Regions from separate parts of the Halobacillus sp. ABR2_026 genome, predicted to be linked through region 2. Evidence: a T-box and tRNA genes for the amino acid it is inferred to sense, from the RefSeq annotation. Region 2 holds a T-box; the other holds one or more tRNA genes.
The links. A T-box is a leader RNA that pairs with one kind of tRNA and senses whether it is charged. The one in region 2 lies ahead of ileS (isoleucine--tRNA ligase), so its partner is inferred to be a tRNA-Ile.

Region 1 (14,444 bases), 160 kb from region 2:
CAGGAGGCCGATACATTCCTTCTAAAAAAGTGATTGAAATCAATCCGAAATATAGTGTAGAATTAAATGGTGTCGAATTGGAAGGCATCATTAAACATGAGCTTTGCCACTATCACCTTCATATAGAAGGAAAAGGTTTTGGGCACCGCGATCCTGAATTCAAAGCACTAATGAAAAAGACAGGATCTCCGAGACATTGCTCACCACTTCCTTCCACCTCACAAGAAAAGTTTCACCATTATGTTTGTACAAAATGCGGGCAGACATACAAAAGGAAAAGGAAAGTGGATACTAGAAAATTCGGCTGTGGAAAATGTAAAGGGAAGATTAAAAAGAAGTAAATTTTCCATTGACGAAAGATTATGCACATGTTAAATTAGTTAAGTCCTCAAAAAAACAAGCCATTCACTCATGAATTACATTGAAATTTCATTGAAAAAAAGGTTTGACATTGAATGCAGGATGTTATAAGATATAAAACGTCGCTGATAAACAACAGCAGACAATATACATTATTCCAACGTAGCTCAGTGGTAGAGCAATCGGCTGTTAACCGATCGGTCGTAGGTTCGAATCCTACCGTTGGAGCCATTATGGAGAAGTACTCAAGTGGCTGAAGAGGCGCCCCTGCTAAGGGTGTAGGTCGCGTAAGCGGCGCGAGGGTTCAAATCCCTCCTTCTCCGCCATTCTCTTTATTGGCCCGTTGGTCAAGTGGTTAAGACACCGCCCTTTCACGGCGGTAACACGGGTTCGAATCCCGTACGGGTCACTTTTCAATACATAGGTCCGGTAGTTCAGTTGGTTAGAGATGCCTGCCTGTCACGCAGGAGGTCGCGGGTTCGAGTCCCGTCCGGACCGCCACTCTTTTTGGGCCATAGCCAAGCGGTAAGGCAACGGTTTTTGGTACCGTCATGCGCTGGTTCGAATCCAGCTGGCCCAGCCATTTTTCTTTGAAAAAAAGGTTGACAAAAAGATGAATACATTATATGATGTTTCTTGTGCTTTTAAAAAACATCACGATCATTGAGTGTTACAGATTCCTTTTAAGGAGCCATTAGCTCAGCTGGTAGAGCATCTGACTTTTAATCAGAGGGTCGAAGGTTCGAATCCTTCATGGCTCACCATTTATTATGCGGGTGTGGTGGAATTGGCAGACACGCTAGATTTAGGATCTAGTGCTTCACGGCGTGGGGGTTCAAGTCCCTCCACCCGCATTATCCAATTATCATGATCAGCATCCCATTGTTATTTAGCAATTTTGCGGTCGTGGCGGAATCGGCAGACGCGCTAGGTTGAGGGCCTAGTGGGAGGTAATCCCGTGGAGGTTCAAGTCCTCTCGGCCGCACCAAACTTTTTCAAAAAAGTTCTTGCGTCAAAACACAATAAATGATAAGATAATCAATGTCGCTTTTTTAATGCGCCCGTAGCTCAATTGGATAGAGCGTCTGACTACGGATCAGAAGGTTAGGGGTTCGACTCCTCTCGGGCGCGCCATCAACGGGAAGTAGCTCAGCTTGGTAGAGCACTTGGTTTGGGACCAAGGGGTCGCAGGTTCGAATCCTGTCTTCCCGACCATCGAAATGCTAAAACAACATGATACACTTGCGGGTGTAGTTTAGTGGTAAAACCTCAGCCTTCCAAGCTGATGATGAGGGTTCGATTCCCTTCACCCGCTCCATTTTATTGAATGTCATCGGGGCCTGTAGCTCAGTTGGTTAGAGCGCACGCCTGATAAGCGTGAGGTCGGTGGTTCAAGTCCACTCAGGCCCACCATGATTCACTTTTGATCTTTGAAAACTGAACGAACCAACCAGTACGTCAAAACATTTCTTCTTTTATAGAAGAGATTTGAAACAAAGCACATTCGGTGTGCAAATGAGCAAGTCAAACTTAACTTTTATGGAGAGTTTGATCCTGGCTCAGGACGAACGCTGGCGGCGTGCCTAATACATGCAAGTCGAGCGCGGGAAGCGAGCGGATCCCTCCGGGGTGAAGCTCGTGGAACGAGCGGCGGACGGGTGAGTAACACGTGGGCAACCTGCCTGTAAGATCGGAATAACCCCGGGAAACCGGGGCTAATGCCGGGTAATACTTTCTTTCGCATGAAGGAAAGTTGAAAGATGGCTTCTCGCTATCACTTACAGATGGGCCCGCGGCGCATTAGCTAGTTGGTGAGGTAACGGCTCACCAAGGCGACGATGCGTAGCCGACCTGAGAGGGTGATCGGCCACACTGGGACTGAGACACGGCCCAGACTCCTACGGGAGGCAGCAGTAGGGAATCTTCCGCAATGGACGAAAGTCTGACGGAGCAACGCCGCGTGAACGATGAAGGTCTTCGGATCGTAAAGTTCTGTTGTTAGGGAAGAACAAGTACCGTGCGAATAGAGCGGTACCTTGACGGTACCTAACGAGGAAGCCCCGGCTAACTACGTGCCAGCAGCCGCGGTAATACGTAGGGGGCAAGCGTTGTCCGGAATTATTGGGCGTAAAGCGCGCGCAGGCGGTTCCTTAAGTCTGATGTGAAAGCCCACGGCTCAACCGTGGAGGGTCATTGGAAACTGGGGAACTTGAGGACAGAAGAGGAGAGTGGAATTCCACGTGTAGCGGTGAAATGCGTAGATATGTGGAGGAACACCAGTGGCGAAGGCGACTCTCTGGTCTGTTTCTGACGCTGAGGTGCGAAAGCGTGGGTAGCAAACAGGATTAGATACCCTGGTAGTCCACGCCGTAAACGATGAGTGCTAGGTGTTAGGGGGCTTCCACCCCTTAGTGCTGAAGTTAACGCATTAAGCACTCCGCCTGGGGAGTACGGCCGCAAGGCTGAAACTCAAAGGAATTGACGGGGGCCCGCACAAGCGGTGGAGCATGTGGTTTAATTCGAAGCAACGCGAAGAACCTTACCAGGTCTTGACATCCTTGGACCTCCCTAGAGATAGGGATTTCCCTTCGGGGACCAAGTGACAGGTGGTGCATGGTTGTCGTCAGCTCGTGTCGTGAGATGTTGGGTTAAGTCCCGCAACGAGCGCAACCCCTAATCTTAGTTGCCAGCATTCAGTTGGGCACTCTAAGGTGACTGCCGGTGACAAACCGGAGGAAGGCGGGGATGACGTCAAATCATCATGCCCCTTATGACCTGGGCTACACACGTGCTACAATGGATGGTACAAAGGGCAGCGAAGCCGCGAGGTGTAGCAAATCCCATAAAACCATTCTCAGTTCGGATTGCAGGCTGCAACTCGCCTGCATGAAGCCGGAATCGCTAGTAATCGCGGATCAGCATGCCGCGGTGAATACGTTCCCGGGCCTTGTACACACCGCCCGTCACACCACGAGAGTTGGCAACACCCGAAGTCGGTGAGGTAACCTTTATGGAGCCAGCCGCCGAAGGTGGGGCCAATGATTGGGGTGAAGTCGTAACAAGGTAGCCGTATCGGAAGGTGCGGCTGGATCACCTCCTTTCTAAGGATATTACGGAAACGTACTGTGTTGGTTGTTCAGTTTTGAGAGATCAAACGATCTTTCAACTTGTGAACCTTGAAAACTGGATAAGGAATCATTGTTTCATCTAACGATGAGGCAATTGATGACAAGACATCTAATTGAAATTGTAAACGTCTTTTCACGAAGATAGTTAAGTGAATAAGGGCGCACGGTGGATGCCTTGGTACTAGGAGCCGATGAAGGACGGGACTAACACCGATATGCTCCGGCGAGCCGTAAGTAGGCTTTGACCCGGAGATTTCCGAATGGGGAAACCCGCTGTTCGTAATGGGACAGCATCCTATACTGAATACATAGGTATAGGAAGGCACACCCGGGGAACTGAAACATCTAAGTACCCGGAGGAAGAGAAAGCAAACGCGATTTCCCAAGTAGCGGCGAGCGAAACGGAATCAGCCCAAACCAGAAAGCTTGCTTTCTGGGGTTGTAGGACACTCCATTGGAGTTACCAAAGAGGAAGATAGATGAATCGATCTGGAACGATCAGCCAGAGCAGGTAACAGCCCTGTAGTCGAAATCTTTCTCTCTCCGGAGTGGATCCTGAGTACGGCGGAACACGAGGAATTCCGTCGGAATCCGGGAGGACCATCTCCCAAGGCTAAATACTCCCTAGTGACCGATAGTGAACCAGTACCGTGAGGGAAAGGTGAAAAGCACCCCGGAAGGGGAGTGAAAGAGAACCTGAAACCGTGTGCCTACAAGTAGTCGGAGCCCGTTAATGGGTGACGGCGTGCCTTTTGTAGAATGAACCGGCGAGTTACGACCGTATGCGAGGTTAAGCAGCAGAAGCGGAGCCGCAGCGAAAGCGAGTCTGAATAGGGCGAGTGAGTATGCGGTCGTAGACCCGAAACCGTGTGATCTACCCATGTCCAGGGTGAAGGTCAGGTAACACTGACTGGAGGCCCGAACCCACGTAAGTTGAAAATTACGGGGATGAGGTGTGGGTAGGGGTGAAATGCCAATCGAACACGGAGATAGCTGGTTCTCTCCGAAATAGCTTTAGGGCTAGCCTCAGAATAGAAAGTCATGGAGGTAGAGCACTGATTGGACGAGGGGCCCCTATCGGGTTACCGAATTCAGTCAAACTCCGAATGCCATCGACTTTGTTCTGGGAGTCAGACCGTGGGTGATAAGGTTCATGGTCGAGAGGGAAACAGCCCAGACCGCCAGCTAAGGTCCCAAAGTGTGTGTTAAGTGGAAAAGGATGTGGAGTTGCTTAGACAACCAGGATGTTGGCTTAGAAGCAGCCATCATTCAAAGAGTGCGTAATAGCTCACTGGTCGAGTGACTCTGCGCCGAAAATGTACCGGGGCTAAACACACCACCGAAGCTGCGGATTGATCTTATGATCAGTGGTAGGAGAGCGTTCTAAGGGCCGTGAAGTCAGACCGTAAGGACTGGTGGAGCGCTTAGAAGTGAGAATGCCGGTATGAGTAGCGAAAAAAGAGTGAGAATCTCTTTCACCGAATGCCTAAGGTTTCCTGAGGAAGGCTCGTCCTCTCAGGGTTAGTCGGGACCTAAGCCGAGGCCGAAAGGCGTAGGCGATGGACAACAGGTTGATATTCCTGTACCACCTCCTTTCCGTTTGAACGACGGGGGGACGCAGGAGGATAAGGAGAGCGCGCCACTGGATGTGCGCGTCCAAGCAGTGAGACGGTCGGATAGGCAAATCCGTCCGGCAACGTTGAGCTGTGATGGGGAGGGAAATAAAGTACCGAAGCTCCTGAGTTCACACTGCCAAGAAAATCCTCTAGTGAGGAAAGAGGTGCCCGTACCGCAAACCGACACAGGTAGGCGAGGAGAGGATCCTAAGGTGAGCGGGAGAACTCTCGTTAAGGAACTCGGCAAAATGACCCCGTAACTTCGGGAGAAGGGGTGCTCCTCTGCCGAGGAGCCGCAGTGAAAAGGCCCAAGCGACTGTTTACCAAAAACACAGGTCTCTGCGAAGCCGTAAGGCGAAGTATAGGGGCTGACACCTGCCCGGTGCTGGAAGGTTAAGGGGATGCGTTAGCTTATGCGAAGCGTTGAACCGAAGCCCCAGTAAACGGCGGCCGTAACTATAACGGTCCTAAGGTAGCGAAATTCCTTGTCGGGTAAGTTCCGACCCGCACGAAAGGTGCAACGACTTGGGCACTGTCTCAACGAGAGACCCGGTGAAATTATACTATGTGTGAAGATGCACATTACCCGCGACAGGACGGAAAGACCCCGTGGAGCTTTACTGTAGCCTGATATTGAATGTTGGTACAGCTTGTACAGGATAGGTAGGAGCCTTGGAAGCCGGAGCGCTAGCTTCGGTGGAGGCGCTGGTGGGATACTACCCTGGCTGTACGGACATTCTAACCCAGGACCGTGATCCGGTCCGGAGACAGTGTCAGGTGGGCAGTTTGACTGGGGCGGTCGCCTCCCAAAAGGTAACGGAGGCGCCCAAAGGTTCCCTCAGAATGGTTGGAAATCATTCGCAGAGTGTAAAGGCACAAGGGAGCTTGACTGCGAGACCTACAAGTCGAGCAGGGACGAAAGTCGGGCTTAGTGATCCGGCGGTTCCGCATGGAAGGGCCGTCGCTCAACGGATAAAAGCTACCCCGGGGATAACAGGCTTATCTCCCCCAAGAGTCCACATCGACGGGGAGGTTTGGCACCTCGATGTCGGCTCATCGCATCCTGGGGCTGTAGTCGGTCCCAAGGGTTGGGCTGTTCGCCCATTAAAGCGGTACGCGAGCTGGGTTCAGAACGTCGTGAGACAGTTCGGTCCCTATCCGTCGTGGGCGTTGGAAATTTGAAAGGAGCTGTCCTTAGTACGAGAGGACCGGGATGGACACACCGCTGGTGTACCAGTTGTTCCGCCAGGAGCATCGCTGGGTAGCTACGTGTGGTCGGGATAAGTGCTGAAAGCATCTAAGCATGAAGCCCCCCTTGAGATGAGATTTCCCTTTGCTTTAAGCAAATAAGATCCCTCAGAGACGATGAGGTTGATAGGTCCGAGGTGGAAGCGTGGTGACACGTGGAGCTGACGGATACTAATGGATCGATGACTTATCTATCGAAATGATAGCTTTCGTGAAAAGCGTTTCTTCAAAAGATGTTTCCTTATCCAGTTTTGAGGGTTCACCTCAAACTTTATATTGATGTGGTGGTGAAGGCGAAGAGGTCACACCTGTTCCCATGCCGAACACAGCAGTTAAGCTCTTCAGCGCCGATGGTAGTCGGGTTTACCCCCGTGAGAGTAGGACGCCGCCACATTGATATACCTATAATGGGATTCCAGTAAATTCCCACAATATCGCGGGGTAGAGCAGTCTGGTAGCTCGTCGGGCTCATAACCCGGAGGTCACAGGTTCAAATCCTGTCCCCGCAACCATTTTTCATTTAACTACGTTGAGTAATCACCATTGTAAAATGAAAATCGTAGTACTATAAAGTGCAACCATTTTTCATTTAACTACGTTGGGTAAATGAAGCGTAGTATAAATATGAGGAACATCTTCATTTAAGTCATTGTGACTTTCTTTTTTTATGAAAAATTTTGGTCCGGTAGTTCAGTTGGTTAAAATGCCTGCCTGTCACGCAGGAGGTCGCGGGTTCGAGTCCCGTCCGGACCGCCATTATCTAAAATTAAACGTTCAGCCTTAGGATGCTTTCCTAAGGCTTTTATTATGGATTTTTTTATATCTGTCTCTTCCTTGGTATAATAGGAATACTACGTTAATCATATCGAGGGTCCTGTAAAAGAAGGAGACATAGCATGGATGAGTTTTCATTTATAAAAACAATTAAACCTGATAAACATAACCAGTCCGCTTTGATCAAAGGAATTGATGATGATGCCGCCGTTTTTCGGCCTACCGGGGAGGATATCGTCACCGCGGTAGATACAATGGTAGAAGGTGTCCATTTTACGAAAAAGACAATGGCCCCCCATCAAATCGGCTATCGGGTGCTGGCTGCAAATATTAGCGACCTTGCTGCGATGGGAAGTGTCCCTGTCTTTTATATGGTGTCGATCTCTATCCCGTCCAGTTGGACACAAGAAGAATTGGAAGGGATTTATAAAGGAATGAAATCACTCGGGGATTCCTATAAGATGGACTTGATTGGAGGAGACACTGTTTCAGGAAGCGAGCTTTCCCTGACGGTTACGGTTCTTGGTATGGTGAAAAAGGGGAAAGCGAGATACCGCTCATCTGCGAAGCCCGGGGACGTTTTGTTCGTCACGGGTACGCTGGGAGATTCCAGGGCAGGACTGGAATGGTTGTTGAATCCTGTAGGAGAGAAAACAGAGGATCTTACATATCTGATTAACCGTCATCAGACTCCTGAACCGAGGGTAGCGTTCGCATCGGCTTTAATATCTTTGGAACGCATGGCCTTAAATGATGTGAGTGATGGTATTGCCAATGAAGCGAATGAAATAGCAGAAGCTTCTGATGTGGATCTGTGGATGGAGTTGAGTCGTCTACCTTTTTCCCAAGCGATCCAGCAGGCGTATCCTGATTCTTATTTGGAATGGGGATTAGCGGGTGGAGAAGATTTCGAACTGCTTGGAGCTGTTCCAGTAAGAGATTGGAAAGAAGTAAAAAAAGCGGCGACAAATTCAGGAATTTCTGTAACGAAAATTGGTGAGATACAGGAGAAAGAGGAAACAGTCCCTGTGGTTAATGTATACAGGGGAAACCAATGGGAACGGTTATCCTCTTCCGGATACACTCACTTGAAGGAAAAGGGTGATGAAGCATGACGACATTTGAGTGGAAAAGCTCTTCTACAGAGGAGACTCAGCAGATGGCAGAAAAACTCGGTTCCCGGCTGCAGCCGGGAGATCTCCTGACGCTTGAAGGAGATCTGGGGGCTGGGAAAACGACGTTCACAAAAGGTGTCGGAAAAGGGCTTGGAGTGAAACGTACGATCAACAGTCCGACGTTTACAATCATGAAAGAATATCAGGGGCGCATTCCTTTTTATCATATGGATGTGTATCGGCTTGAAGAGAGTGATGAGGATCTCGGTTTCGAAGAGTATTTTGAAGGGGATGGGGTAACTGTTGTCGAGTGGGCCCAGTTCATTGAGGAGTTCCTTCCTGCTGAGCGCCTTGATCTTACGATTCGTTATTTGGATGACTCTACACGATTGTTCACTTTAGAAGCCAAATCTGATCATTTTGAAGCGATATGTAAGGAGATATTAGAATGAATGTACTGGCGATAGATACTTCGAATTATGTCATGGGCGTAGCTGTTCTTAGGGATGGGGCTGTAGCTGGTGAATATGTAACGAATATAAAGAAAAACCATTCAGTCCGGCTGATGCCTGCCATTGATCAACTGATGAAAGAAACAGGGGTAGAGCCTGGAGAGCTGGATCGGATTGCAGTGGCTCATGGCCCAGGATCGTACACCGGTGTACGAATCGGCTTAACTACGGCCAAAACGATGGCCTGGTCTCTTAATATTCCGGTCGTGGGGATCTCAAGCCTTGAGGCTGTAGCAAGACAGGGAGCCTTTTTTGAAGGATATATCAGTCCCTTCTTTGATGCACGACGGGGACTTGTGTATACAGGTCTCTACCGTTCAGATTTTTCTCTGAAACAGGAAGAGACGAACGTGTTGATGGAAGACTGGCTTCATAATTTGAAGGATCTCGATCAAAAGGTTCTTTTTCTTAGTCAGGACCTGTCTGTACACCGTGAGAAAATCATAGAGATTTTAGGGGATCAGGCCGTACTGACGGGCGCTCCCTATCAATATGCACGTCCATCCATTATTGCTTCGATCGCTGAAGAGAAGGAACCTGGCCCATTGCACGAGCTTGTTCCAAACTATCTGCGTATTCCAGAGGCAGAAGCAAAATGGCTGGAGCAGCAGGGGAACAAGTAGGATGGCGTCGATCAGGAAAATGACAAAGTATGACGTGGCAGGTGTCATGGATGTTGAGCAGGCTTCTTTTGCCGTCCCGTGGTCCGAAGATACGTTTGCAAAAGAAGTGACTGATAACCCTTATGCTCACTATTATGTCGTGGAAGATAGGAAAGAAATCATCGGTTATTGTGGGTTATGGTTGATCATTGATGAGGCGCATATCACGAATATCGCTATACATCCGGACCATAGAGGAAAAAAGTATGGGGAGCAATTGTTCCGCCATACATGTAACGAAGCGATTGAGCATGGAGCCATCCAGCTGTCGCTTGAAGTGAGAGTTTCAAATACAGCCGCGCAGCACATGTACCGGAAGTTCGGAATGGTACCTGGAGGTATACGCAAAAGGTATTATTCGGACAATGGTGAAGATGCGTTAGTCATGTGGGTGGGATTAAAATGAAGGAAGACCAATACATTTTAGCAATTGAGACGAGCTGTGATGAAACGGCCGTCGCTATTGTGAAAAACGAAACAGAACTGATCACGAACATTGTCGCTTCACAAATTGAAAGTCATAAGCGTTTTGGCGGTGTTGTCCCCGAAATTGCTTCAAGACACCATATCGAGCAGATGACAATCACTCTGGAAGAAGCGCTGGAGGATGCAGGAATGACGATTGAGGAAATGGATGCCATTGCCGTAACAGAAGGACCGGGACTTGTAGGCGCGTTGCTTGTCGGCGTAAATGCAGCCAAGTCCATCGCTTTTGCGAAACAAAAGCCGCTCGTCGGTGTCCACCATATTGCGGGTCACATTTATGCGAACCGATTGGAAAAGGAATTTGAATTTCCACTGCTTTCCCTTGTCGTTTCAGGCGGACACACAGAGCTTGTGGTGATGCGTGAGCACGGATCGTATGAAATCATTGGAGAAACACGGGACGATGCTGCTGGGGAAGCGTATGACAAAGTCGCTCGTACTCTGAAGCTTCCATACCCTGGCGGACCCGAAATTGACCGCTTAGCACAGGAAGGGGAAGAGACGATCGATTTCCCTCGTGCCTGGCTTGAGGACCATTCGTATGATTTCAGTTTCAGCGGACTGAAATCAGCCGTCATCAATCGCCTTCATAAAGCGAAGCAGCGGGAAGAATACTTGAAACCGGAAGATGTGGCCGCAAGTTTTCAGGCAAGTGTTGTGGACGTGTTATCCACAAAGGCTTACCGTGCGGCGGAAGCATACGGTGTGAAACAGCTGATTGTCGCAGGTGGAGTAGCGGCCAATAAAGGGTTGCGTGCAGCTCTTGAGGAGAAGTTTCAGGATAGTAAAACCGAGTTGCTCATCCCTCCGCTTCATTTGTGTACAGATAATGCGGCGATGATCGCAGCAGCTGGCGCGGTAGCCTACAATCAAGGGCACCGTTCCGGCTGGGATTTGAACGCGAATCCAGGTCTGGATCTCGAACTATTCGGCTCCAGAAAAAAATAAGATCGCCTTAACAGCGATCAAAGCTCTCCTATTTGAAAGGGGAGCTTTTCTATTTTACAGGTTGTGAATAAGTGAATATTAAAATGGTTCGTGCACATTTATCCACATGTTTATAAATATACAGTGGACAAATTATTAGTGGATAAGTCTTTACAAGAAAGAAAACGGTACCAAAAATGTGGATAAAAGGGATTGTTTTTGTGGATAATGTGCATAAGTCTGTTGAAAACTGTTAATTAAGACATTCTTCTGTTGAAAACTATGTGGATAGTGAATCGCCATTCATACATTTCTATACAAGAATAACTGTGGAAAAAAATGGTGTACCAGGTCATCCAAAATATGGATGACCTGGTACACCTGATATTTCCATCATGAGTCATGGAGGGTTTCCCATTCTTCCATGAGCGCCTCAAGTTTGGTTTGGAGTTCTTTGTTGCTCTCCGTGAGCTCCAGGGACTTCTCGTGGTCCTGATAAATGTCAGGGTCACAGAGGAGTTCTTCATTTTCTTCAAGGTGTGCTTCCAACTGTTCAATTTCTTGTTCAATTTCAGCGATCCGCCTGTTTTTCTTCCGTTCTTCACGCTTCACAGCTTTATCTTCTTCAAAGCTGTTTTTCTGCTGAACTTCCTGCTGTTGAGGCTCGTTTTGAAGACGTTCAGCTTCCTCAATTTGCTGGAGTTCATACTCTTCCTGTTTTTTCCCTACATAGTAATCGTAATCTCCAAGGAACATTCGGGTCTCGTCCGGGTTCATTTCCACAACTTGTGTCGCAATCTTGTTGATGAAGTAACGATCGTGGGAGACGAATAACAACGTCCCTGGGTAATCCACAAGAGCGGCTTCGAGTACTTCTTTACTATCGAGGTCCAAGTGGTTGGTCGGTTCATCGAGAATGAGGAAGTTTGCTTCCTGCATCATCAGTTTCGCGAGGGAAAGTCTGGCTTTTTCTCCGCCGCTGAGCGCTGATACAGGCTTCAGAACATCTTCCCCTGAGAAAAGAAAATTGCCGAGGATGGTACGGATGTCCTTTTCATTCTTCATCGGGTAATCATCCCAAAGCTCGTTCAGAACGGCCTTCGTCGAGTTCAGCTTCGTCTGCTCCTGATCATAGTAACCGATTTGGACGTTTGTACCTAACAGCTTTTCACCTTTCGACTGTTCCAGATCCCCAATGAGCGTCTTCAATAACGTCGTTTTTCCGACGCCGTTCGGTCCGACCAGGGCTACAGAATCTCCGCGGTTCAAGTCGAGGGATACATGATCGAAAAGGTAGTCATCACTGTCTGGATAGCGGAAGGCGTAGTCCCTAAGTTTCAGCACATCATTGCCGCTACGCTTGGCGGTCTGAAAACTGAATTTCGCAGAATGGCTGTCCTCTTTCGGTTTTTCCAGCTTGTCCATCTTTTCCAGCTGTTTGCGACGGCTTTGTGCCCGCTTACTCGTCGTGGCACGAACGATATTCTTCTGAATAAAGTCTTCCATCCGTTTGATTTCTTCCTGCTGTTTTTCAAAGCGTTTCATTTCCTGCTCGTAGTCCGCTTCTTTCTTTTTCAAATAGTCGCTGTAATTGCCGTGATACCTTTTGGATGATTGAAAAGCGATTTCGTACACGGTATTGACGATTTTGTCCAAAAAGTAACGGTCGTGGGAGACGATGACTACGGCACCTTGATAGCCCTGAAGGTAATTTTCCAGCCAGCTGAGCGTATCAATGTCCAGGTGGTTCGTCGGTTCATCGAGAACAAGCACATCAGGGCTTGTGAGCAGCAGTTTGCCGAGCGCAAGCCGTGTTTTCTGACCGCCGCTTAAGGAATTGATCGGCGTGTCCCAGCTGAAGTTTTTGAAGTTCAATCCATTCAGCACGGCACGGATGTCGGCTTCATACTGATAGCCACCAGCCGTTTTGAAATATTCCTGTTTACGGTCATAGTCCGTTAACAGCTGTTGATAACGCTTCTGATCGTCGAGCAGGTCCGGGTCTGCCATTTGGACTTCCATGGAGCGGAGTTCCTTCTCCAAGTCCTTCAGATGAGTAAACACCTTTTCCATTTCATTCCAAATAGTCTCCTCAGACTGCAGGCCAGTATTCTGGGCCAGATAGCCCAGGGTCGTTTCTTTTGGTTTGAAAATGTCGCCTTCATCATGGCTCATTTCTCCTGCCATCATTTTGAGCAAGGTCGATTTCCCTGCCCCGTTTCGACCGACGATAGCAATCCGGTCGTTCATCTGCACTTCCAATTTGATATTCGATAAAATCAACTCGGCGCCGAAACGCTTCGTCAATTGGTTCAATTGCATGAGAATCATGTCGTTTCACCTCAATAAAATCAGTGTATCTCAACAGCAGGTCCCCTAGCAACACAAGGCTATCCAAGTTTGTGAAATCTTTAACGACTATCGTTTGATTTTTTGGTAGAATAAGAGTAATGTTTCAATCAGTACTGTTAACGATTTTTGGACAAAAAGGGGTAGGAGAAAATGACCGAATTCAGTCATTTCAACGACCAGGGCCGGGCCCGTATGGTGGATATCTCTGAGAAAGAGGATTCTGTACGGACGGCGGTCGCCGCAACGAGTATACAAGTGAACGAAGAGATTCATCATAAAATCACCAACCATGAAATTGGAAAAGGGGACGTTCTTTCCGTGGCACAGGTCGCAGGGATCATGGCCGCTAAAAATACGTCCGACTGGATTCCGATGTGTCATCCTCTTTCATTGAAAGGAATCGATGTGTCTTTCGAGTGGGAGACTGGATCACAGCCCGTCCTTCACATCGAAGTTTCTGTGAAGACGAAGGGGAGTACAGGGGTGGAAATGGAAGCGCTAACGGCAGCTTCAGCAACAGCCTTGACGGTTTACGATATGTGCAAAGCCCTAGATAAAGGGATGGTCATCGGCCCGACCTATCTGAAGGAAAAAACAGGCGGGAAAAACGGCGACTACACGAGAAACAGATAAAGGAGTCCGGTGCTAATGGATATCGAACAAACGAAGATTCCACAAGCGACAGCCAAGCGGCTGCCGCTCTATTATCGCTTTTTGAACAACCTTCATACCCAGGGCAAATTGCGGGTTTCTTCGAAAGAACTGAGTGATGCGGTCAAAGTCGATTCAGCGACGATCCGCCGCGATTTCTCCTATTTCGGAGCGCTCGGGAAGAAAGGGTACGGATACAATGTCGAGTATCTGCTTTCCTTTTTCAGAAAAACGCTCGACCAGGATGAAACGACGCGCGTCGCTCTGATCGGTGTCGGGAACCTGGGGACGGCCTTTTTGAACTATAATTTTACGAAGAACAACAATACGAAAATCGAAATCGCTTTTGACGCTAATGAGGAGCGGGTCGGTTCTGAGGTCGGCGGGGTGAGCGTCGAGCACATCGACGATTTGGAAAAGAATCTCGGCGATATTTCAGTGGCCATCCTTACGGTTCCATCATCTGCTGCTCAAGGGATTGCAGACAGGCTTGTTCAGGCAGGTATTTCCGGGATTCTGAACTTTACCCCTGCGAGGATCAGCGTGCCATCTGATGTGAGGGTTCATCATATCGACCTTGCGATTGAACTTCAGGCGCTAGTCTATTTCCTGA
Region 2 (14,444 bases):
GGTTACGAACGTAAAAATAGCGGTCAACCCAAGCAGGCCTTTATAGTCATGTATCCAGATGAAGTCATTGAAGATCGGGATGATAATCGTAGAAGTATATAGGACAGAAAGGAAGTAAACGCCTATGAACCACGAGGCGGTCATGAACAGAAGGTTAATAAGAAGTGGGTATGTTTTCACTAAAGCACTCCTCGTTCGATTAATCCGAGTTTAACACTCGGGTTAATGTTATCCTACGTTCATGGGAGAAGATTGTCAACGATTATCCAAATTGTTTTTGATGGGCTTTCTTTTTCTCCAGGTATTCTTCATCCTCCCGGACAGCGATCCACTTTTCTTCGAAAATCTGGGCGGATTGCGCCTTCTCCTCATCGATGTCCCGGTCATTCACTTCCCCGTCCTTATCATATTTTTTGCCCCCTTTGTAGTTGGCATATCTACGGGCGCGGGTATAGCCCATTTGAAGGAATTTCCTTGCCATATCCATACCGACAAAATCATCTGCTTCCTTGTAATCCAGGAACATCTGATAGATCTTATCAGAGGATTCTTTGGCGATTTCCGGTGTTTTAAATCGCCAGTGAGCAAGAATCTCGCTCTTATATGGCTCTACGAGTAATACCCCCTGCTCCCCCCGTCCTACTCGATATTTCTTCGGATTTTTGCGGAAATCAATGTTGTCGAAATCAAGATCATAATCAAACGCCATTTATATTCTTCCTTTCTGTGTTTTCCACACCAAACATGTTGAGGTGCAAATCCCGGGATAATTTCTTGATCAAAGCTCCGCCGGCCGTACTGTTTCCCTTCTCATCGATAGCTGGTCCGACAACCCCGATCCCCATCCGTCCTGGAGAAGAACCGATGATGCTACCGGAGACGCCGCTTTTACAAGGAAAACCTGCTTCTACGGCATAATGTCCTGATGAATTGTACATGCCGGATGTCATCATGATCGCCTTCACCGTTCGAAGGTGATGGGAGGGGATGAGTTTTTCACCGGTTTCAAGGTCGAGTCCACCTTTAGCTAAAAACAGTCCGACTCGCGCAAAGTCGTGGGTTGTCATCATGACAGAATTCATTCGGAAATAGAGGTCAAGTGCTTCTTCCACATCTGTGACGAGCGTACCGGTACTTTGCATGAAATAAGCGAGAGAACGGTTGCGGGCTCCATTTGCCTTTTCAGCTTCATATACTTCCTCACTCATTTCCAGCTGGTCGTTATTCGTGACTTTCCGTAAAAAATCCATGTAACGGGTGAAACGATTCTCGACATTCTGCCCTTTGATCAGAGCTGAAACGGCGATGGCTCCTGCGTTAATCATTGGGTTGAACGGCTTGCTCGTATCATAGGACTCCAGCTGGCTGATAGAATTGAAGAAGTCCCCCATCGGTTCCATGCCGACGGTCTGAAAAACGCGGTCTTTTCCAAAATCCTGTAGCGCGAGCATCAGCCCGAGAATTTTTGAAGTGCTTTGTATGGGAATGTAAGACCCTGTATCCCCTGCAGAAAAACAGTCTCCATCTGTCGTGATGATGGTAACGCCGAGCAAATCCTTAATCGTTTCGTCATATCCAGGAAGAATCATATTGACATTTCCGGCAGAAGCGTAAGGCCGGCTGTCTTCGATGGCTTCTTCAAGATAATCTTTCGTCAATTCCTTCATTCCACTCCTCCTTCCGTTAATCGAACTTCCTCTCTTTAGGACGTGCAGTTTTCGTAACATATCCCCTTCCTGATTTCTGAGATTCTCAAAAGGGTGAAATGAACTTTTTCCAGGAGCTCCTGAATGTATACAATCATGTCGATATGGAGTCTTTGTTAGTTTTAGCTTGTTTTTAACCTATTTACCTTTATTGAAGAGAGGGTAAACGATCGGATGTCCAATGAAAAAAGCATCCTGCGGCGAGGATGCTTTACGTTTATTCCTGTTTCAAATAGCGCCGGTCTTTAAGGAATAGACGCCAGAACAAGTAGAATGCGGGGATAAGAATGCCGAAACCGACGGCGTAAACGATCAGCATTTGGTAAAACGTATCCGGATTTGTAAAACCGTCTGCGATCGTAAGGTCCGGGTAAATCAAAAAAGGCAGATGAGCAGATCCGTAAGCATAAATGGCAACCGCATACTGCAGGCCGACCATGACGACAGCTGGACGGGCGAATCCGCGCCGGCCGTCTTTTTTTCGGATGAACAGGAAAGCATATCCAATAATGAAAAAGAGAAGGGAGAATCCGAAGGCCATCCAGTTTTCCTGGATATTATCAACAATCCAGGAGGCTTCTTCAGGAAAAGTGCCGATCGTCAACATGGCGATGGCAATACTGACAGGACCAAGCCATATGGAGTGCTTACGGAAAGTGTCGTAAGCATTCCAATCTTCAGCTTCCTTTGCATAGTCCATCAAAAAGATAGAGGAGATGAACAACTCCGTCGAGAGCCCGAACAAAATGTGCATGTACAAGGTAGGGTGCGTGAGAAGTTCTCCATACTGTAGACGCGGGTAGTCATCTTCAAAGCTGACGAACCCTCCCAGGGTAATAGGCAGGATACTGACGAGCAATGCTGGAATGACCAAGCCGGTGAAGCCGGAAGTCAGACGGAGCAAATCTCTGAAACGGTTGGCATGATGTTGGAAAACCATGAAAGTCGTACGGATGGTCAGTAATAAAATTCCCAGACCGACAGGGACGAGCAGAACGCTGCTGAGCAGAGTCGTAGCGAATGGGAAAAAGGTGACGACAGAAACAACGAAGATGACGAGAAAGACGTTGGTCACTTCCCATGTTGGAGAAAGAAAACGGTTCGCGATCTGGGAAGCACTCTTTTCTTCATTTTTTCCATAAATCATTCCCCAGAAACCGGCCCCGAAGTCGAGGGACCCGAGGATGGAATAGATGAAAAGCAGACTCCATAAAATCGTAATCGCTAAAGTTGATGCTTCCATAAGTTGTACGTCCTTTCCGGGATGTTGTTGGCTTATACTTCTCGAGTATTCAGATCTTTGCTCACCGGGTTTCGCTTAAAGTAATATCGCATGACGAAACCTGTTACGAAAAGCAGGGTGATATAAAGAGTCATGAACAAGTAGAAAAGGAAGCCCACACTCTTCGATTTAGTAGCAGCCTCTCCCGTCCGGAGTACGTCTGTAATCGTCCATGGCTGGCGTCCGATACAGCTGAAACACCAGCCTGCTTCAATGGCAAGCATGGCGAGGGGGCCGCTGACGACCAGTGTAGCCAGCAGCCATCCTGGCAGGTCTTTTTTTAGGACGTGTTTCCAGAATAGAGCGACGAACGCTACGATAATGAGAACAGAACCGATCCCTACCATGACATTGAACAGGATGTGGACATAGAGTGGGGGCCACAGTTCCTCAGGGAATTCGTTCAATCCTAAGACTTCCGTGTCCAACCGGTCACCTGCAAGGAAACTTAAAGCATAGGGAACTTCCACGGCATACTTTACACGCTGATCTTCTAATGATGTATATCCTCCGATCGATAAGGGGGCATAGCGCTGCGTTTCAAATAACCCTTCCGCAGCAGCAAGCTTTCTTGGATTATACTCGTGAAGCATTTGTGCCGTTTCATGACCATTAATAGCTGTCGCCAAAGACATAAGAGCCCCGAAGTATAGAGCAATCGTCAATGCTTTTTTATGATACGCACGTTCAGCTTTTGTGATGTGTCTCCGCATCAGCCTTAGGGCTGCAATAGACGCCACAAGGAAAGCCACTGTCATGTAAGCAGACAGGGTTACGTGGATGGCGGTGACGCCGAAGCTCGGGTTGAAAAAGGCTGCCCATGTATCCACGTCTGTCACTTCTCCGTCCGGCGTGATGTTGAACCCTGCCGGTGTATTCATCCACGCGTGGACATCTGTGATCAAGATGGCCGATGCCGTCGCACCAAGAGCCACGGAAATAATGCTGACAAGTCTCAGGGTGGGAGGTAGTCGGTCCGCTGCATACAGGTAGATGGACATGAACACCGCCTCGATCAGGAAGGCGAAAATCTCCATCTGGAACGGAAGGGCGATGACTTGGCCGACAATTTCCATGAAATCCGGGAACAATAGGGAGATCATGACGCCGACGATCGTACCAGAAGCAATGGAAACAGCCAACAGAATGGCGAACCCCTTCGTCCAGCGTTTCGCCATCAATGCGTAATCCGGGTCTTTCTTGATAAAGTGAAGGACTTCCGCGATGATGATCATCACGGGAAGTCCAACACCGATCGTTGCATAAATGATATGGAATCCGAGCGATGTACCGAATAACGCACGGGCCATGACGACGATATCCATTGATCTCCACCTCACATTTCAATACTTCGTTTATTTTTCCAATGTGATGGTGGAATATTCGTCAGGAGGAATGTTTTTCTACAACTACCATATACTCATCGATTTCGAAGGACTGGACATGTCCATTTTCTTCAAGAATGGAAAAGTGCTTTTTGGCTGCCGGGGGAGCTTGTTTGAATAGTTCTTCCACAGCTTCCTGTTCAGATTTCTCATCTAATGTGCGCTGAACCCAGCTCGGGAAGGGCATCGCTTTTTTTCGAGTGAGTTTTTTCTCAATGCTCATGTGGTTATTTTGGAATAGATGTTCCCATTCGCTGATTTTAAGAGCGCGGACGTGGCTGTAGTCCCGCGCCTTCTCAAAGCGGTTATAAAACAGGTCCAGCTCCTTGTCTTCGGGGGCCACGTTGTCGATCATTAAAAACCTGCCGCTCTCTTTTAATACTCGGGCCACTTCCTGGATGAAATCATGGGGGGAAGGGAAGTGGTGTGGTGCAATTCTGCATGTGACAAGATCAAAGCAATCATCCAGAAAAGGCAAGGACTCGGCATCTGCGACTACGAATTCGATGTTTTGCTGGGAAGTTAAGTGACGGGCTGTGTTTTGCAGCATGTCTTTTGTAAGGTCTGTAGCAAAAACAGTTCGGCAGTGGGGACTTAAAGCTTTCGCAACATGGCCGCCTCCTGTGGCGATATCCAATGCTTTGTGTGAAGGGTCGGGCTTCAGCCACTCAACAATCCCATCAAGGTCGGATTGTTTTTTATGTGTTGCACTATCGACATACGCTTGTTTGTTCTTTGAAAATACTTCCTGGACGTGACGCTTCACTTCATCTGACATACGTAATCCCTTCTTTCCTAATATTCCGTTTCTGTTAAATGTTTTGTGTTTGCATTTATTCAAGAATAAAGCTGTTTTCAAGAACCGGGAGTTTATCTTCAATAGTTAACAGGGCTTATTTTTATGGCTCTGTTAAAGTTCAGTGTTGATATTTGCATCAACGGAAATGGCAGGATTGTTGACTCCGTTTCGAGATGGTTCGGGGTTCGTTATTGTGTTGAGTGCCAGGGGTGTCTGGGAAGCTACTCGCTTTCTTGTGGGGGAGTGCCGAGCTTCCTCGGGCTTATCGCCTTGCGGGATCTCGCCGATCTCCTTTCTCCCACGGGAGTCTCGCAGCTTCCCAACCACCCCATTCGATCATGCGAGAAACGAACCCCTTTACCAACGTTGGATGGTCTTCCATTACCCCGGTTGTTGTAAGCATAAAACGCTATGTATCAAGCTTTTCGGGTTCGAGCCTCTCGGTTTGGGCGTATGATCCTTATCCTCTCACCAACTAGAATAGCTGATGATTCATGAAGGGGTTTCGAGACCCTGATCTAGCCAAGGGGCTGCGGGGGATGACTCGCTTTCCGCGGGAGCGCGGTGAGCCTCCTCAGGCTTACGCCTTGCGGGGTCTCACCCAGCACTCTTTTCCTCATAGATATCCGGTTTCTGCGCCTAGCGGCTAGTGAGACTTCCCTCGCTTCTGTACGATAAGTCAACATCGAATCCCTTCGTTCTTCGTGTTTCCTTTATCTCCTCCAGATCAGTCCAGTCCATACGCCGCTGAACGAGGCGCCCGCACACTTAAGATAGGAGTCTCGCCATTCCCCTCCGCCCCTTTGCCATATAAGTGTCTCGAAACCACTACTTAAAAAATCAGCTGTATGGGTAAGAGAAGGGAATGATATCATCTCTACCCCATGAACGTTTAGCATACGCAAATGCTTGATACTACGTATGATCTGCCCGTCTAGGGGAGAAGAATTGTACTAATCCATACAGATGTTCGAACCTCAACCATTCATGCTCACCCTTTTTAAAGTGGCTTCGAGACACTTATAAGGGAAAGGGGGCGGAGGGAAACGGTGGAGACTCCTATGGGACGTGTGGGACAGGTGAGACCCCGGAAGGCGTATCCTGAGGAGGCTCACCGCCCGCCCCATGGAAAGCGAACCTTTTCCCGGAGCCCCTAGAATCACACAAACATCTCGAAGCTGAGTCTTCAAGAAAAGGGAGCTTTCGTTGAATAAGCCAAATATAAAATTGGAATTTCCTTATTGCAGTAATATCAACACTAAACTTTAACAGAGCCATTTTTATTGTAAGCAAAACAAGTGTTTGGCGATAATATGGATTTTTTATAGGAAGCGATAAGATAAAGTGAACACGTATAAGCTTTTGAAAAATAGGCGAGGATGAAGGTAAGAAAGCTTTGACATACAAAAGATTACATTGTAGGATATGGAGAAGATACGTATAGTTTCGTTGACGAGAAGAGTAGGCTTTTATTTCTGTCTCAAGAGAGTCGCTGGCTGGTGTGAAGCGATGACAGGTAACAGCTGAAGATCATCTCTGAGAAGTTCTGCTGAAATGAGACAGAGTAAGTGGAACCGGCAGGCGGCCGTTATCCGTTTTGTGAACCGAGAGCCGTGCATGTATTGCGCGGAATATGGGTGGTACCGCGGAATCAAATCCGTCCCTGTGTATTCAGCAGGGGCGGATTTTTTTGTTCCTGTCGTCATTGTAAGTTCGTTATTATTTATCTATACAAAAAATCAAAGGGTAAGAGGTGGAAGAAATGCGCAGTGTCAATACGAAAGAAGCGGCTTTAGACCGCGAAAATCGTGTCAAAGATTACTGGAATAAAGAAAATGTCTTCCGTCGCTCCATGAATGAGCGCGAAGGTGCAGAAACATTCGTTTTTTATGAAGGGCCGCCGACAGCAAACGGCCTCCCTCACGCAGGGCATGTCCTTGGCCGGGTCATCAAGGACTTTGTCGGACGTTATAAAACGATGCAGGGCTATCAAGTCCTACGTAAGGGCGGCTGGGATACGCACGGTCTGCCGGTTGAGCTGGAAGTCGAGAAGCAGCTCGGCATCTCAGGAAAACAGCAAATCGAAGAGTACGGCGTAGAGAAGTTCATTGAGAAATGTAAGGAAAGTGTCTTTAATTATGAAAAAGAGTGGAGAGAGTTCACGGAATCCATCGGCTATTGGCTCGATATGGATGACCCTTATGTGACTCTTCAAGATCGTTATATCGAAAGTGTCTGGTACATCCTGAGTGACCTTCACAAGCGCAACCTGCTTTCTAAAGGTCACCGTGTAACGCCTTACTGCCCGAGCTGTCAGACGACATTGAGCTCCCACGAAGTGGCGCAGGGATATGAAGATGTCAAAGACCTTTCCGCAACGGCGAAGTTCAAAGTGAAAGGTTCTGAAAATGAATTTTTCCTTGGCTGGACGACAACACCTTGGACGCTTCCTGCCAACGTTACACTTGCCGTTCACTCGGATCTTGATTATATCAAGGCGAAGAAAGATGGCGAAGTGTACATCGTTGCGGAAGCTCTTGCCGAGAAGAACCTTGGGGAAGAGTACGAAGTCGTTTCCAAGCATAAAGGGAGCGAATTCAAAGATGTTGAATATCACCCGCCGTTCCCGTTCGTTAAGCCTGAACGTGGTCACTTCGTCGTCGAAGCAGATTTCGTAAACGCAGAAAGCGGTACAGGTGTCGTTCATATCGCACCTGCTTATGGTGAAGATGACTACAATTTGGTGAAGGGAAACAATTTGTCTTTCTTCAATGTTGTGGATGGTCAGGGTCGTTATACAGAGGATATCCCTCCATTTGAAGGTCGATTCGTTAAAGATTGTGACGTCGACATCGTGAAGTACCTTGCAAACGAAGGACTGCTTTTCCATAAAGAAAAATATGAGCACAGCTATCCACACTGCTGGCGTTGTGATTCTCCACTGCTATATTACGCAATCGAAAGCTGGTTTATCAAAACGACAGAACTGAAAGATCAGTTCATCAAGAATAACCAGGAAGTAACATGGCATCCGGACCACATCAAAGATGGCCGTTTTGGAAACTTCCTTGAAAACATGGTCGACTGGAACATCGGTCGTAACCGCTTCTGGGGAACCCCGCTGCCGATCTGGATGTGTGATTCCTGTGATCATCAATACGCCCCGCACAGCAAAGCGGACCTTCAGGAAAAAGCGATTGGTGATATCGGTGATGTTGAACTTCACAAGCCATACGTCGACCGCGTACAGGTAACGTGTGAAAAGTGTAATGGCACGATGAACCGCGTACCAGAAGTTATTGACGTTTGGTTCGATTCTGGTTCCATGCCATTTGCCCAGCAGCACTACCCGTTTGAAAACAAAGATCAGTTTGAGAAACAGTTCCCTGCAGACGTCATTTGTGAAGGGATCGACCAGACACGCGGATGGTTCTACAGCCTGCTCGCTGTCTCTACTTTGTTCACAGGTAAAGCTCCTTACAAGCGTGTCCTTTCCACTGGTCATATCCTTGATGAAGAAGGACGCAAGATGTCTAAGAGTAAGGGGAATGCTCTAAACCCTACAGATCTTGTTACAAAATTCGGTGCTGATGCTTTCCGTTGGGCGTTGCTTGCTGACAGTGCGCCGTGGAACAATAAACGTTTCTCGGAACGAGTGGTAATCGAAGCGAAATCTAAAGTCATTGATACGCTTGTAAACACGCACGGTTTCTACACCTTGTATGCCAACATCGATGGTTACACATTCAATAAGAATGAAGAAGGCGAAAAGACACTGCTTGACCGCTGGGTCCTTTCCCGGTTGAACAGTGTGACGGGTGTGGTAGAGGAAGCGTTGAATGACTACGACTTCACGAAAGCTGCAAAAGCTCTAGAGAAGTACATTGATGAACTAAGTAACTGGTATATCCGTCGTTCCCGCGACCGTTTCTGGGAATCAGGCATGACTGAATCCAAGAAAGCGGCTTACCATACACTTCATGAAGTGTTGGCACAGCTCAGTCAGCTCATGGCTCCGTACACGCCGTTCCTTGCTGATGACATCTATCAAAACCTGACGGGTGAAAGTGTGCACTTGGCGTACTTCCCGAAAGTGGACGATGCGGTGGTAAATACGCAGCTTGAAAAAGATATGGATGCTGTACTGCAAGTGGTTGAGCTAGCTCGTGGTGTCCGTAACACCGAATCGATCAAGACGAAGCAGCCTCTGTCAGAGCTTGTCGTCATCCCGGTCAACTCAGATCAAGGGAAGGCGCTTGAGGAATACAGCAGCATTATCCGTGATGAAATCAACGTCAAAGAAGTTGTCGTGAAGCAGTCCTCTGATGATCTCGTACGCTATGAAGTCAAACTGAACTTCCGTGCTGCAGGTCCTGTTCTTGGAAAGAATGTCGGGATTGTCAAAGGGTATCTCGAAAAACTTTCTGATGAAGAAGCAGCTAAAGTTGTTCAGGATGAAAAAGTCGTCGTGCCGACAGGAGACGGAGAGGTCGAGGTTACCCTGGACCTTCTGAACGTTGAACGTGTGGCAGATGCTGGATTGTCCATGGGATCCAATCAGGATTTCCATGTCATGCTGGATACGACGATCACAGAAGAGCTTCGTCTGGAAGGCCTTGCCCGCGAAGTCATCCGGGTGATCCAGGATGAACGTAAACAGCAGGATCTTCCAATCGATCTTCGCGTCGATATCGCTCTCGATGGAGATGCAGACGTTAAAGAAGCCATTCAACAGAATGAACAACTGATCCGTGAAAATGTTTTAGTTAACGATTTGACGGTCGGGGAAAAGGAAGCGATGAAAGAGTATACAGTCGGTGACCACCAACTGAAACTTGCGCTTCAACAATAAAGAACAGAGAACCGGAGCATAGTTTATGCTCCGGTTTTTCGCTTTGTCGATAGAGGATTTATAGATGTCATGTAGAAATAGTCAACGAATCCGAATATTCAGGAGGTCATGATATGTTCAAAAAAATGGCAAGTGATGCGTTAGGTTTAAGTGATATCGGAAAGATTATCCGGAAAGAAGATTTTGATAAAGCCCAGTCCGATGACTTTGTCCTGACAGAGGATGGAGAAAAGATTCATTTTCTAATCAAATCGAAAAGTGATGAATACTGTTTTACGAATCGTGCGCTCATTCACTTGGACGGCGAAAAAGCAACAAGCAGTAAACGCAACATCTATCGTTATGACTATTATCAGCATCCAATCAGAAGTGTATCAGTAGAAACAGCAGGGACAATTGATTTGGATTTAGAAATCAAATTCTACATCGGCGATCAATATATGAGCATCGATATTGCAAAGGACGAAGGAGAAGCGATTGCCGATTTGTATAAATCACTGGTAGCTATTTCTCATATTCAGGAAGAGAACCAGCGCCAGGCAGCTTTCGCTAAGGACAGTATCGGGGTGGCACAGGACATGATCCGTGATAACCGTTTCCATGACAATGACGTCTCCAAAGAATTCAGTGAAACGGCGATCTTTGCTTATGATTGGTTTACGAAGAAGTATGAGGAAAATACCCGCAAAGATTTTGATGATGTGTTTGAAAAGTACATTCAAAACTAGAGTTTGAAACAGGGAAAGACGCCTATTAAAGGAGAAATATCAAATATAACCCGGATCACAGCATATGATCCGGGTTTTTCAGGTTTATTCCTGCTCTTTCAATTCATATAACGGAACTTTTTGAACGATGTTCGGCTGATCTGTCGGGTGAATGCGTGCCATTTCATTGCGTTCAATAACTTCTTCAATGTAAATTTCACGGTCTTCATGCATGACCGATATCATATCCTCTGATTTAAATATTTCTTTTGCGCGTTCTTTGTTCATGTAAGCACCCTCCTTTTAAAAGTAATATTCGCAGGAATGGATGCGGATATTCTCCGCGCGGAGGTTCTTTTTCTTTGGCTCTGTTAAAGTTTAGTGTTGATATTACTGCAAAAAAAGGAACTTCCATAAAATTGGAAGTTCCTTTTTTATATTTGGCTTATTCAACGAAAGCTCCTGTTTGTGGAAGACTCAGTTTTGAGATGTTTGTGTGGGAGTTAGGGGCTGCGGGGGATGACTCGCTTTCCGCGGGAGCGCGGTGAGCCTCCTCAGGCTTACGCCTTGCGGGGTCTCACCCAGCACTCTTTTCCTCATAGATATCCGGTTTCTGCGCCTAGCGGCTAGTGAGACTTCCCTCGCTTCTGTACGATAAGTCAACATCGAATCCCTTCGTTCTTCGTGTTTCCTTTATCTCCTCCAGCTCAGTCCAGTCCATACGCCGCTGAACGAGGCGCCTGCACACTTAAGATAGGAGTCTCGCCATCCCCCTCCGCCCCTTGGCTAGATCAGGGTCTCGAAACCCCTTCATGAATCATCAGCTATTCTAGTTGGTGAGAGGATAAGGATCATATTCCCAAACCGAGGTGATCGAACCCGGAAAGCTTGATACATAGCGTTTTATGCTTACAACAACCGGGGGAATGGAAGACCATCCAACGTTGACAAAGGGGTTCGTTTCTCGCATGATCGAATGGGGTGGTTGGGAAGCTGCGAGACTCCCGTGGGAGAAAGGAGATCGGCGAGATCCCGCAGGGCGATAAGCCCGAGGAAGCTCGGCACTCCCCCACAGGAAAGCGAGTAGCTTCCCAGCCACCCCTGGCACTCAACACAATAACGAACCCCGAACCCTCTCGAAATCAAGTCTTCAACAATCCTGCCAGTTAGTGAAAGACTCCGTTTCGAAATAATAATCCAACAAGATTCAATGGTTACATCGTGAAAGTAGATCATCTAAAGGTTTCGACACTTGGAAATAAACTCCCTTTTATCATCCTATCATTCATGGTCACTTCCATCCGTTGATGCCAATATCAACACTGAACTTTAACAGTGCCTTTTCTTTAGTAGCTCCAACAGCTAAGCGGAATATAATCACACACGAGCCAACATCCTGTCCAGAGCTTTCTTCGCATTCACAGCGATGGAAGGGGGGACTTGGATTAGGTTTTGAGGATTACCCTCCATGACGGAATCGAGAGACCAGGCCAAATGGGGAAGGTCGATTCTGTTCATGGTCAGACATGGGCACATCCGCGGATTCAAGGAAATAATGTGTTGATCCGGATGTTCCTGGATGATGCGATTGACGAGATTCATTTCTGTGCCAATCGCCCACTCACTTCCTGGAGGAGCATGTTCAATCGCTTGGATGATTGCGTTCGTGGAACCGGACATATCAGACTTCTCTACAACTTCACGGCTGCACTCCGGGTGGACGATAATTTTCATGTTTGGATGCTCCGTACGAACTTGTTCGACATTGGAAACGGCGAAATTTTCATGAACGGAGCAGTGCCCTTTCCACAGAATTACTTGAATGTCTTCCAACGGTCCATCATAAAGAAGCTCTTCTATGATAGGATCCCAAACGGCCATGTGGTTGAGCGGGATGCCTAGATCGTATGCGGTATTTCTTCCCAAGTGCTGATCGGGGAGGAAGAGGATCCGCTCTTTTTTGGAGAAGGCCCACCTCAGCATATCGGCTGCATTGGAGGAAGTAACAGTCGCTCCGCCTTTTCTGCCTACAAATGACTTGATAGCTGCTGTAGAATTCACATAAGTAAGAGGCAGGATCGTATCGTCAAAAAGTTCCATTAGACGGGTCCATGACTCCTCTGTCTGTCGGATATTCGCCATATCAGCCATGGAACAGCCGGCTCTCATATCCGGGAGGTACACATGCTGATCTTCCCGAGTCAAGATATCTGCGGTTTCCGCCATAAAATGGACCCCGCAAAAAACGATCGCCTCCGCTTTATGTTGGCTCGCAGATATCTGAGCAAGCTTTAACGAATCCCCGCGGACGTCAGCAAATTGAATGACTTCATCTTTTTGATAATGGTGACCAGGAAGGAAGAGTCTTGCCCCCATGGATTTCTTTACGTTGAGAATTCTTTGCTCCAGTTCTGATGTTTCCATTGCCTTATACTTGTCAGGCAGCGTCGTTCTTTCAATCGTATCAAACAAATTCATTATACTTCCTCCTTTATGGTGATGGCACGGGCGCTTATATCCATGGCTTTCACAGAGTGGGTCAACATTCCGAGGGAAAGATAGTTGAGATCAAGCCCCTGGTAATCAGGCAGGGTTTCCAGAGTGATTCCTCCAGAAGCTTCGGTTGTGATCGAAGAGGGGACCAGTTGGGAAAGGTAGTGGATTTCATCTGGTGTGCGATTATCGAACATAATGATATCCGCTCCTGCTTCTACGGCTTCGAGGACTTGATCTTCTGTCTCTGTTTCGACTTCTATCTTCACAGTGTGGCCGATGGCTGCTTTTGTTCTGGTAATCGCTTCATGGACAGAGCCGAAGAATTCGATATGATTGTCTTTCAGCATGACCGCATCATAGAGGCCGAAGCGGTGGTTGTGTCCGCCACCGGTGCGGACGGCATACTTTTCAAAGGAACGAAGTCCGGGAGTCGTTTTCCTTGTGTCACAAATACGGATTTTTTCATCTCCTAAAGCTTCTACGGCACGTTTGGTCATGGTCGCAATCCCGCTCATACGCTGAACGAGATTAAGGATGACGCGTTCCCCTTTGAGAAGGTCACCAACAGGCCCTTGGGCTGTAGCTATGGCTTCTCCTGCGCTCACCTGATCTCCGTCATGGACATGAAGGTGGACGGCCACATCAGGATTCAGCACCTGGTAGCCATCTGAAATGATATCCGCCCCGCAGAAAATTCCTGCTTCTTTACAAGTAAAGGTCATCGTGCCCCTTAAATTCTTCGGGAATACAAAGTCTGAACTGTAATCATGCTCTCCGATATCTTCTATAAAAAAGGCTTCTAAGTGTTGTTTACGTCTCCAAAGGTTCATTGATTTCCCTCATTTCTGAAGTTCTGTGTCTGACGACCTGTTTGTTGAGCCAATCCATCTGCTCTTCAGGAAAATCGCTGCGATAATGCCCCCCGCGGCTCTCCTGCCGTTCCAGTGCCGATTTTGTGATGATCCAGCTTGTCTGCAGCATGAACATTCTCGTCATTTGTTCGAATGTGAGCATGCCTATGTCGTACCGTTCCCATTCCTCTGGAGGAGCGAAGGATTCCAACCACTTGCGGTGATCGTTTAATTTTTTTCCGTCTCTAACAATCCCGACGTTTGCCGTCATCCGCTCTTGAAGGATTTGCCTGGAAGGGATAACAGAAGGAGGATTCATCCGCTTGTGTCTTTTACTCCATGACGTTCTAGAGAGGCGAGGGGATG

Region 1: it encodes a tRNA-Ile, which carries the amino acid that the T-box ahead of ileS (isoleucine--tRNA ligase) is inferred to sense. The anticodon was not compared.

The regions. Positions count from the first base shown of each region.
Region 1 is NZ_JBSWTM010000001.1:356,144-370,587, forward strand. Features, by position in the region: gene ACXADE_RS01920 (SprT family protein) at 1-341, shown strand, start outside; tRNA gene ACXADE_RS01925 (tRNA-Asn) at 517-591, shown strand; tRNA gene ACXADE_RS01930 (tRNA-Ser) at 596-686, shown strand; tRNA gene ACXADE_RS01935 (tRNA-Glu) at 698-769, shown strand; tRNA gene ACXADE_RS01940 (tRNA-Asp) at 784-861, shown strand; tRNA gene ACXADE_RS01945 (tRNA-Gln) at 869-943, shown strand; tRNA gene ACXADE_RS01950 (tRNA-Lys) at 1,049-1,124, shown strand; tRNA gene ACXADE_RS01955 (tRNA-Leu) at 1,133-1,214, shown strand; tRNA gene ACXADE_RS01960 (tRNA-Leu) at 1,261-1,348, shown strand; tRNA gene ACXADE_RS01965 (tRNA-Arg) at 1,418-1,494, shown strand; tRNA gene ACXADE_RS01970 (tRNA-Pro) at 1,499-1,575, shown strand; tRNA gene ACXADE_RS01975 (tRNA-Gly) at 1,605-1,678, shown strand; tRNA gene ACXADE_RS01980 (tRNA-Ile) at 1,697-1,773, shown strand; rRNA gene ACXADE_RS01985 (16S ribosomal RNA) at 1,897-3,461, shown strand; rRNA gene ACXADE_RS01990 (23S ribosomal RNA) at 3,632-6,547, shown strand; rRNA gene rrf (5S ribosomal RNA) at 6,633-6,746, shown strand; tRNA gene ACXADE_RS02000 (tRNA-Met) at 6,788-6,864, shown strand; tRNA gene ACXADE_RS02005 (tRNA-Asp) at 7,032-7,108, shown strand; gene thiL (thiamine-phosphate kinase) at 7,249-8,241, shown strand; gene tsaE (tRNA (adenosine(37)-N6)-threonylcarbamoyltransferase complex ATPase subunit type 1 TsaE) at 8,238-8,693, shown strand; gene tsaB (tRNA (adenosine(37)-N6)-threonylcarbamoyltransferase complex dimerization subunit type 1 TsaB) at 8,690-9,376, shown strand; gene rimI (ribosomal protein S18-alanine N-acetyltransferase) at 9,378-9,821, shown strand; gene tsaD (tRNA (adenosine(37)-N6)-threonylcarbamoyltransferase complex transferase subunit TsaD) at 9,818-10,849, shown strand; gene ACXADE_RS02035 (ABC-F family ATP-binding cassette domain-containing protein) at 11,222-13,159, opposite strand; gene moaC (cyclic pyranopterin monophosphate synthase MoaC) at 13,331-13,813, shown strand; gene ACXADE_RS02045 (redox-sensing transcriptional repressor Rex) at 13,829-14,444, shown strand, end outside.
Region 2 is NZ_JBSWTM010000001.1:198,181-212,624, forward strand. Features, by position in the region: gene ACXADE_RS01130 (hypothetical protein) at 1-180, opposite strand, end outside; gene ACXADE_RS01135 (DUF4385 domain-containing protein) at 263-709, opposite strand; gene glsA (glutaminase A) at 699-1,667, opposite strand; gene ACXADE_RS01145 (cytochrome d ubiquinol oxidase subunit II) at 1,924-2,949, opposite strand; gene ACXADE_RS01150 (cytochrome ubiquinol oxidase subunit I) at 2,982-4,313, opposite strand; gene ACXADE_RS01155 (class I SAM-dependent methyltransferase) at 4,375-5,151, opposite strand; T-box leader at 6,613-6,840, shown strand; gene ileS (isoleucine--tRNA ligase) at 6,935-10,024, shown strand; gene ACXADE_RS01165 (PH domain-containing protein) at 10,138-10,752, shown strand; gene ACXADE_RS01170 (H-type small acid-soluble spore protein) at 10,837-11,019, opposite strand; gene nadA (quinolinate synthase NadA) at 12,109-13,209, opposite strand; gene nadC (carboxylating nicotinate-nucleotide diphosphorylase) at 13,209-14,057, opposite strand; gene nadB (L-aspartate oxidase) at 14,038-14,444, opposite strand, start outside.